Regions from separate parts of the Neobacillus sp. DZ-9 genome, predicted to be linked through region 2. Evidence: riboswitches for the same ligand, from Rfam matches in the RefSeq annotation. Region 2 holds a riboswitch; the other holds the start of a gene.
The links. Region 2 has a riboswitch for ZMP and ZTP ahead of AC59HZ_RS24125 (phosphoglycerate dehydrogenase). Riboswitches for the same ligand answer to the same signal wherever they lie in the genome.

Region 1: it holds a riboswitch for ZMP and ZTP, as region 2 does, so the genes downstream of both, AC59HZ_RS26435 (bifunctional 5,10-methylenetetrahydrofolate dehydrogenase/5,10-methenyltetrahydrofolate cyclohydrolase) here and AC59HZ_RS24125 (phosphoglycerate dehydrogenase) in region 2, are expected to answer to the same signal.

What each region holds. Positions count from the first base shown of each region.
Region 1 covers NZ_JCAIOL010000013.1:8,663-13,089, reverse strand. The annotation lists gene AC59HZ_RS26455 (cation:proton antiporter) at 1-844, opposite strand, end outside; gene AC59HZ_RS26450 (spore germination protein) at 1,089-1,310, opposite strand; gene AC59HZ_RS26445 (hypothetical protein) at 1,580-1,831, opposite strand; gene AC59HZ_RS26440 (Spo0E family sporulation regulatory protein-aspartic acid phosphatase) at 2,099-2,359, shown strand; ZMP/ZTP riboswitch at 2,427-2,510, shown strand; gene AC59HZ_RS26435 (bifunctional 5,10-methylenetetrahydrofolate dehydrogenase/5,10-methenyltetrahydrofolate cyclohydrolase) at 2,582-3,421, shown strand; gene AC59HZ_RS26430 (DUF3238 domain-containing protein) at 3,683-4,261, opposite strand.
Region 2 covers NZ_JCAIOL010000010.1:83,183-87,609, forward strand. The annotation lists gene AC59HZ_RS24115 (ABC transporter ATP-binding protein) at 1-648, opposite strand, end outside; gene AC59HZ_RS24120 (NAD(P)/FAD-dependent oxidoreductase) at 899-1,960, shown strand; ZMP/ZTP riboswitch at 2,006-2,084, shown strand; gene AC59HZ_RS24125 (phosphoglycerate dehydrogenase) at 2,153-3,352, shown strand; gene cyoE (heme o synthase) at 3,762-4,427, shown strand, end outside.

The DNA.
Region 1 (4,427 bases), on a different contig from region 2:
TACCAGAAAATTGGGCAGTAACACCAATGGATGTAAAGAATACAGGAACAAATATCGAATAACTAATGGTCTCAACTTTCTCAGTTACCTCGTGTTTAAAATTTGTTACACTTATTGCCACGCCCGCTATATATGCCCCGATTATTGCAGCAACTCCTGTGTATTCTGCCAGATAAGCAAAAACAAAACAAGTAATTAATGCAGATGAAATGACGGTTTCTGTTACTTTTAATGAAGAAAATTTATTCAAGAACCAAGGAACTACTTTCCAACCTACAAGAATTGCTCCTGCAAAGAATAATGCCTTCATCAATACAACCATTGTTAAATTAACATCGCCACCAGCAAAACTCATAAGGAATGCCAAAGCGATAATAACAACGACATCATCTATTACAGCAGCACCTAAAATAGTAGTACCTTCACGGGTCTGTAATTTGTTCATTTCTTTAAGTGCTTGAACAGAGATACTGACACTTGTAGCAGATAGCAATAAACCTAAGAACATTGATTGTATAGATGTAAGATTTATCATCAATCCAGCAAAATAACCCAGGAATAATGGAACAATAATACCGCCAAAACCGACAAATGTTGATGCCTTTCCCGTTCTTTTAAATTCATCAATATCTGTTTCAAGTCCAGCAATAAACATAAGCAATATAACACCTATTTGACTAAATTCCGTTAAAGTTTCAGTCTCGTGAATAAGTCCTAAAACTGAAGGTCCGAGCACAATTCCTATGAGGAGTTTGCCAAGAACTGAGGGTTGCCCCAATCTCACACTTAAGCTCCCGGCTATTTTTGCTGCGATTAAAATAATTGCTAATTGAAGTATTAACATATGAATACCACCTCCAATGATTATCTTTTGTAGAAAGGTAAAAAATACACAAAAAGCCTGTCACCAGGACATAATTATCCCCTGGTGACAGGCTCCTCCAATAAAACTATTAATTATTTAGTTTCTAAACATTATATACGATTGAAAATTAAAAAGGTTTCGTTTTTCTGGTTATACATTCTACTTTTTTACTATTTCAATAAATATCCTTGTACCACAGTTTTATCCACATTTTCTTAATTCTTTAGTTATCTTTAACTATAGGTTGGTCCACTAAATTTGTTTGTGCAACATTAATTGGACTAATTCCACTACATATAAAGATTTGTCCCCCCGTATTACCAGAAGCTGCACCGGCGTTAGTTTTGGTTGCAAATTTAGGAGAAATAAAAAGTGTATCCCCAAACTCGACGATCCCTTGCCCTCCTATACTATTTATTGTCACATTACCAGTAAATGCGGGCATTAATGACCACCCTTTAAATTAAATTAGATTATTTAAAATATGATGACGGATTTCTTTATGTTCGTTAAATTTGCATCTTTCTTGGTTAGATATCTATTTTAGTAACCTTGATCTTACGTTCAATAACATTTAATCGATTACCCAAGTAATAAAACAAAACACACTCTTTAAAAAGCCGATTGCTTACTTTTATGGAATCGTGACCATGGCTGGTTACGACCGGGAGAACCGTCCCCTTGGATCCTCCCATAGATCTACATGATTGTCTTTTACCAATAGATATCATCCAATGTAGGAATTGGCCGGCTTTCTATTTCTTTTACTACCTGAGTGATATCTTCTGACCCGTTCACAATCACTTTTTTAATGACTGTTTTACGAAATCCGCTTTCCCATTTTTTGTCTTGTATGAATTGATAGGCTACCTTTGGAATTTCGCTTTTATTCCGTGCATAAAAATATCCACTAGAAGAAACACCTGAACCATCGATCGTTAAGTTAACATCCAGAAGGAACTCCATAATATCACCTCTTGCTCTATTATAGAACATATGTTCGCTTTAACGCAACAGATACGGTTCTCATGGTTTCTGATGTGGTTAGTTAAAACCAGAAGAACCGTCCCCATGGCACGTGTCGAAAACCTACACTCTTCGTCTATTTTTGTCTCCTTTTATCTTGTTTTATCGAATCTATTCCATATTCGGTAAAGAATGCTATAATTCATCTCAATTAAGATTAGATTATTTTACTAAAAGTTTACTGAAATTCACGAGGTGATATCTGCAATGAGACTGGAACACTTTGAAGCAGCAATAAATGAGAAAAAGGCCGAAATGATTAATTTAGGAATGACAAAAGGACTTCAAAATGAAGAAACGATCTATTGCAGCCAAGAACTAGACAAACTACTGAACGATTATAATAGGTTATTATTAGACGCTAAACATTCTAAATCAAAAAATTATTACTTTGACCTTCCCTCTATTCTTATTACACAACTACATAGGATTTTATCGATTCATTCCAGATATTTTTTTATTAATTGAAAGCACCACCCTCCCCTTGGCCATCTTGACATTTTTCTTTTATATGTTATCTTTTTGTTATAAATGAAACAGTCACAGTAACTGACGACATCTGTGGAAAAGACCACAAGGAAGCTGTGATTGGTATTGTCGGGTCGTCTGGGCAGAGATAAGGAATATCCTTTTAGAGATAAGGATATTGTCCTTATCTCTTTTTTATTATCATTCCTGGAGGCGAAAAATATGGAGAAAATCATTTTGGATGGAAATGTTGTAGCTCAAAATATAAAGGATCAATTAAAAGGACGAATTGAATCATTAAAAAACAATGGGGTCACACCATGCCTTGCCACGATTTTAGTTGGTAATAATCCTTCCTCAGAAACATACGTAAGAATGAAGGGGAATGCTTGTAAGAAATTAGGTATAAATTCTATTCGTGTACATTTGCCTGAAGAAACAACGACAAACGAATTATTAGAAACAATTAGAGAATTAAACGAAGATCCAACTGTACATGGTATCCTTTTACAACATCCAGTTCCACCGCAAATTGATGAACGAATGGCTTTCGAAGCAATCGATATTCGCAAAGATGTAGATGGTGTTACAAGTGCTGGGTACGGTCAGACTGCATTGGGATTTGGAAATTATCCATCATGTACTCCAGCAGCCATTATGGAAATTATAAAATATTACAAGATTTCAATCGAAGGTAAACATGCCGTTGTTGTTGGTAGAAGCCCAATCCTAGGTAAGCCTGTTTCTGCGTTGCTTCTTAACGAAAATGCTACGGTTACAACTTGTCATTCTAAAACGGCTAATTTACCTGATATTTTAAAACAAGCAGATATTGTGGTTGCTGCCGTTGGTAAGCCCCAATTTATTCAAGGAAGTTGGATAAAGGAGGGCTCCGTTGTCCTAGATGCGGGATATAACAAAGGAAATATTGGAGATATAGATTATGAGAGTTGTTATCAGGCTGCAGGTGCGATAACACCTGTGCCCGGTGGTGTAGGCCCTGTTACCATTGCCATGTTGCTGAAACACACTGTTGATTCAGCTGAGAAAAACATGTTTTAAAGATAAAGTTGTTAAAAAACGACCAATACAGAGATAGAAACAGGTATTGTAAATTAGGCGAAGCAGTCTTTAGTTGAACAAGAAAATCTATTGCATCTTTATTAGACCTTGTTAAAAGCCCTTCTCTCCAGAGAGGGCTTTTCTTATTTAAGAAAAGCACCACCGTTATGATAGTCAATCTTCTTAAACTAAGCACCCGTTAGCTAATTGAATGACCTGCACTTTTTATACGACCAACTTGAAGGCGAAATTCACTGATTCTCATGCTTCAAAATGATACTCCATATCTCCAGCCATTGCCGCTGGCGTATCGCCCGTCTTTCGAAAGTCATGGGCGTGCAGGAGTTGAAAATCCCCAAAATCCAATTGTTTATAGAACTCGTAACACGGAAACCCATCATGACTTCCCTTCACTTTCACGGAGCCATCCTTATGAGCGTTTATCTGCAGAGAGTAGTCTACCGTCGGCTCATCAGGACGAAGCGGATTGTTTGCACTCGCTCGCATAGTTAATGATACCGTTTCCTCGCTCCACACTTCGTCTTCAACTCGAATACCGACTGTAGACGCTTTTCCTTGTTTGTACTCGACTAAGCCGTCTGGGGTTGTCATTTTGAGGACAGTAATACCCGTATCGGAGAAAGATGTAATTCGTTGCTTAATGAAGTCAATAACGACCTCCTGCTCTACACGGCAACGCCCAGTGTTTACCGCATACGGAGTGAATTCCCTTGCATCCCCCTGATATTCGTAAATCATGCCTGCAGAATCTTGAATTGCTGGTAGATAAAGCATACCGCCGATGAACACAGTACCTCTAATTTTGATTATTTCTGCCATAATAGAAGCTCCTCACTGACTCGAAGTTATTTTTAAAAGATATTTATAGTATTCGAGGGTTATTAATAATTTCCCTCTTTGTAACTATCCTGCATCCTATAGTTTAAGAAGATACCTTCAAACTCCATACTGATGTCAACATGAATATTCAATCATGCTTGAGTTT
Region 2 (4,427 bases):
TCCTTCTTTTAAGGCAATGAGATAATCGGCAAAGCGGGCAGCCTGGTTTAAATCATGAAGGACCATGACAATGGTGCGTCCTTGTTCGAGATTCAGCTTTTGTAAAAGCTCTAATACTTCCAGCTGATGGGCCATATCTAAGTAGGTTGTTGGTTCATCAAGGAAAATGATTTCGGTTTCTTGTGCTAGGGCCATGGCAATCCAGACACGCTGCCGCTGGCCTCCTGATAAGGCATCAACAGGGCGAAACTTAAATGCTAAGGTCCCTGTCACTTCCAATGCCCAGTCTATGACCTCATAATCCCTTTTTGTCAGGCGGCCAAAGCCTTTTTGGTAGGGAAAACGTCCATAGGAAACAAGCTCGCCGACAGTTAATCCGCTCGCACTTTCCGGTGTCTGCGGCAGAATGGCCATTTTTTTAGCTAGAAGTTTAGTGTTTTCACTAGAGATATTTTTTCCATCCAAAATGACCGAGCCAGATTGCTGTGAAATAATCCGAGTGATTGCTTTTAAAAGGGTGGACTTCCCGCAACCGTTTGCGCCGATTATGGTGGTAATTTTTCGATCGGGTATTTTGACACTTAGATTTTTAACAATAAGCTGTTCCCCATAGCCAATGTTTAACGCTTCAGTATAGAGGCGAACCATTCCCAGTCCTCCTTATTCAAGTAATTGAAAATGATTATCATTATCAAAAATAACTATATGTTGTCGTTCTCATATTTGTCAACAACTTTTTTGAGGTGGAAGAACAATAATTGAAAGGGAGACCGGAGTGTTGAAGGGTATTGAAAAGGGGAGGAATAATTTTTAAAAATGATATTGATAATCATTATCATTTAAAATAGAATATATGTAAAGGTTAAAGTTACCATTCATTGCTGGGGAGTGTTCAAAAATGGAGCAGCAGGAATTATATGATGTGACGGTAATTGGCGGAGGGCCGGCAGGTCTTTACTCGGCATTTTATAGCGGTCTTAGAGAAATGAAGACAAAGTTGATCGAATTCCAGCCGCAATTAGGCGGGAAAATTCATGTATATCCAGAGAAAATGATTTGGGATGTAGGCGGACAGACGCCGATCCCAGGAGCGAAATTAATGGAGCAGCTTGTGGAGCAAGGTTTAACCTTTAACCCCACCGTCGTGTTAAACGAAAAAGTAGAATCGATTACGAGGAATGAAGAAGGGATTTTTGTCATGCAGTCTGCCTCTGGGCAAATCCATTTTTCGAAAACCGTCATTGTTGCCATAGGGAGCGGGATATTGAAGCCGCAAAAGCTAGAGATAGAGGGTGCTGAGCGATTTGAGGTGTCTAATTTACATTACACCGTGAAGTCTTTAAAGCATTTCAAAGATAAAACCGTGATCATTTCAGGTGGTGGAAATTCAGCCATCGATTGGGCGAATGAACTGGAGTCCATTGCCCAAAAGGTATACATAGCCTATCGCAAGGATGCTTTAAAGGGCCATGAAGCACAGGCAACGCAACTGATGAAGAGTTCAGCGGTTTGTTTGTTTCATACATCGATTACCAAGCTGATGGCAAGCCGCGATCATGAGGCCATTGAAAAAGTAGAGCTGACGAATCATGAAACAGGAGAGCTCTCGTATTTGCCGATTGATGAAGTAATCATTAATCATGGCTATGAACGTGATGCGGCCTTGCTTGAAAATAGCAGTTTGAATATTCAATTAGCCGAAGAATTCTATATTGCGGGGAATGCTGTGAGTGAATCATCGGTAGAGGGACTTTACGCAGCTGGAGATATCCTCATGTACGATGGAAAAGTGAATTTAATTGCGGGCGCTTTTCAGGATGCAGCCAACGCTGTGAATAAGGCCAAGCAATTTATCCAGCCGGACGCCCATAAAGCGGGGATGGTTTCTTCCCACAATGAACTCTTTAAAAAGCGGAATAAGGCTTTAGTAAAACAATTGATAAAAGAACAAATATTTTAAGGGTTGAAAGTTGAGCGACAATTTGGTAAATTAAAATAAATGAAAAAGGCTATGTGTAACTGGCGAAACACGGATCACCGTGAGGGAGCACATAGTGTCGCAGCCGTTCGCCTGGGCAGAGGTAAGGGATTTTATCCCTTGCCTCTTTCTGTTTTCTAAGAAACCACCACAAGCGAAAAGGGGAGAATAAGGATGAACACAACAACTTTAGAAAAGGTTAAAACGATTAAAACGCTCAATAATATTGCCGAAAGCGGGCTTAAGGTTTTTCAAAAGGGTCAATTTGCTATCGACAATGACTGTGAAAACCCAGATGCTATTTTGGTTCGAAGCTTTAATATGCATTCATTGGAAATCGGCAATAATGTAAAAGCAATCGCCCGTGCAGGGGCGGGTGTCAATAATATTCCGGTTACTCAATGTACGGACCAAGGAATCGTTGTCTTCAATACCCCTGGTGCGAATGCGAACGCGGTAAAAGAAATGGTGCTTACCTCTTTAATGGCTTCATCCCGTAACCTTTTTGCCGGAATTGCCTGGACCAAGACGTTGGAAGGCGAGGGTGCGCAAATTCCGAAGCTTGTTGAAGCAGGAAAGAAGCAATTTGTTGGAAAAGAAATTAAGGGAAAAACACTAGGTGTTATTGGCCTGGGTGCGATCGGGGCGCTAGTTGCGAATGATGCGCTTGATTTAGATATGGATGTGATTGGGTTTGACCCGTTTATCTCTGTTGATACTGCCTGGAACTTGTCCCGCAATGTTCAAAGAGCGATGACGATTGAACAGTTGTTTGCTGAGTCTGATTATATTACGGTCCATGTCCCGTTAACAGATGATACAAGGGAAATGTTTAATCAAGTCACTTTTAGCCTGTTGAAGCCTGGTGTTCATATATTGAATTTCTCACGCGGCGAGCTTGTGAATGAAACCGATATGGCAGCTGCCCTGGAAAGCGGCGTGGTTGGCAAGTATATCACCGATTTCCCGAATGAAAATGTGCTAAAAATGAAAAATGCTATTCCTATTCCTCATCTTGGTGCTTCTACTCAAGAATCGGAGGAAAACTGTGCGATTATGGCGGCGCGTCAGGTGAAGGACTTTCTTGAAACAGGTAACGTCAAAAACTCAGTCAACTTTCCAAACGTTTCCTTGCCGTATACCGGAAAGCGCCGGGTCACAGCTTTCCATCATAACGTTCCTAATATGGTTGGCCAGATTACCTCAGCTATCTCAACCTACCAATTAAACATCGCTGACATGGTTAACAGAAGCCGAGGGGATTATGCCTATACCATCATCGATATTGATAACAAAGTAAACGGCGATATCATTCCTAGCTTGGAAGAAAAAATTAAGCAGATTGAGGGTATTGTTAACGTCCGAGTTATATAGATAAGAAAAAGTACTTAAATTTAATGGGCGCTGAAAATAGTTCCTATAATCCCATTCAGCTCCTTGAGGACAAAACTAGCCCCGGGAGCTAGGAAAATGTCCTTAATAAAGCTTCTTAAGGACAAAACTAGTTTCGGGAGCAAGCAAAATGTCCTTAATAAAGCTCCTTAAGGACAAAACTAGCCTCGGAAGCATGGGAAATGTCCTTAATTATCCTCAAATTTTAAAAAGACGACTTTCATTCAAACCTATTGAATGCTAAAGGTCGTCTTTTTTTAGTTTTTCAATGCCCACAAATGGTGCTAAACTAGAAAACAACATGAGAGTGATGAAAATCATTTATGAGTTTTTGGATGTATGGTTTAATGGAATCAAACTACAAAAAATTTAGTAGGATGGTGGGAAATCGATGAACCGAGATGGATTGCCATATCGAATACAGAGTACTTCATTATCGTGTGCTGGAAAACCAGCCAGTCTGATTAAAGATATAAAAGCACTTTTCAAAGCAAGTGTGTTAATTGCCAATGTATTGCCTGTTTTTTCCGGATTTTGGTTAGCGTTATATTTTACAGATTCATCCTTAACCAATCATTGGGGGGATTTTTTACTAACGATGATTGGAAGTACGTTGGTGATGGCCGGAGCCCTTGTCCTTAATAACTGGTATGATGTTGATATCGATTCCGTCATGGACAGGACGAAACATCGGCCAACGGTAACTGGGAATATTTCTTTAAAAATTGTATTAACGATGGGAATTGCTTTTACGATTTTGGGTTTCACCTTGTTGCTTTTTACCACGATTGAAGCAGCCATTTATGCTTTTGTCGGCTGGTTCACGTATGTATTTTTGTATACGATGTGGTCGAAACGGAGATATACCTTTAATACGATTATCGGAAGTGTCTCGGGTGCGGTTTCTCCTTTAATTGGCTGGACGGCGATTGAATCCGGTTTTCATGTTGTCCCGATGATGTTGTTTTTGATTTTGTTTATTTGGCAGATGCCGCATACGTATGCGATTGCCATGAGGAAATATCACGAATATAAAGCGGCAGGAGTCGCGATGCTT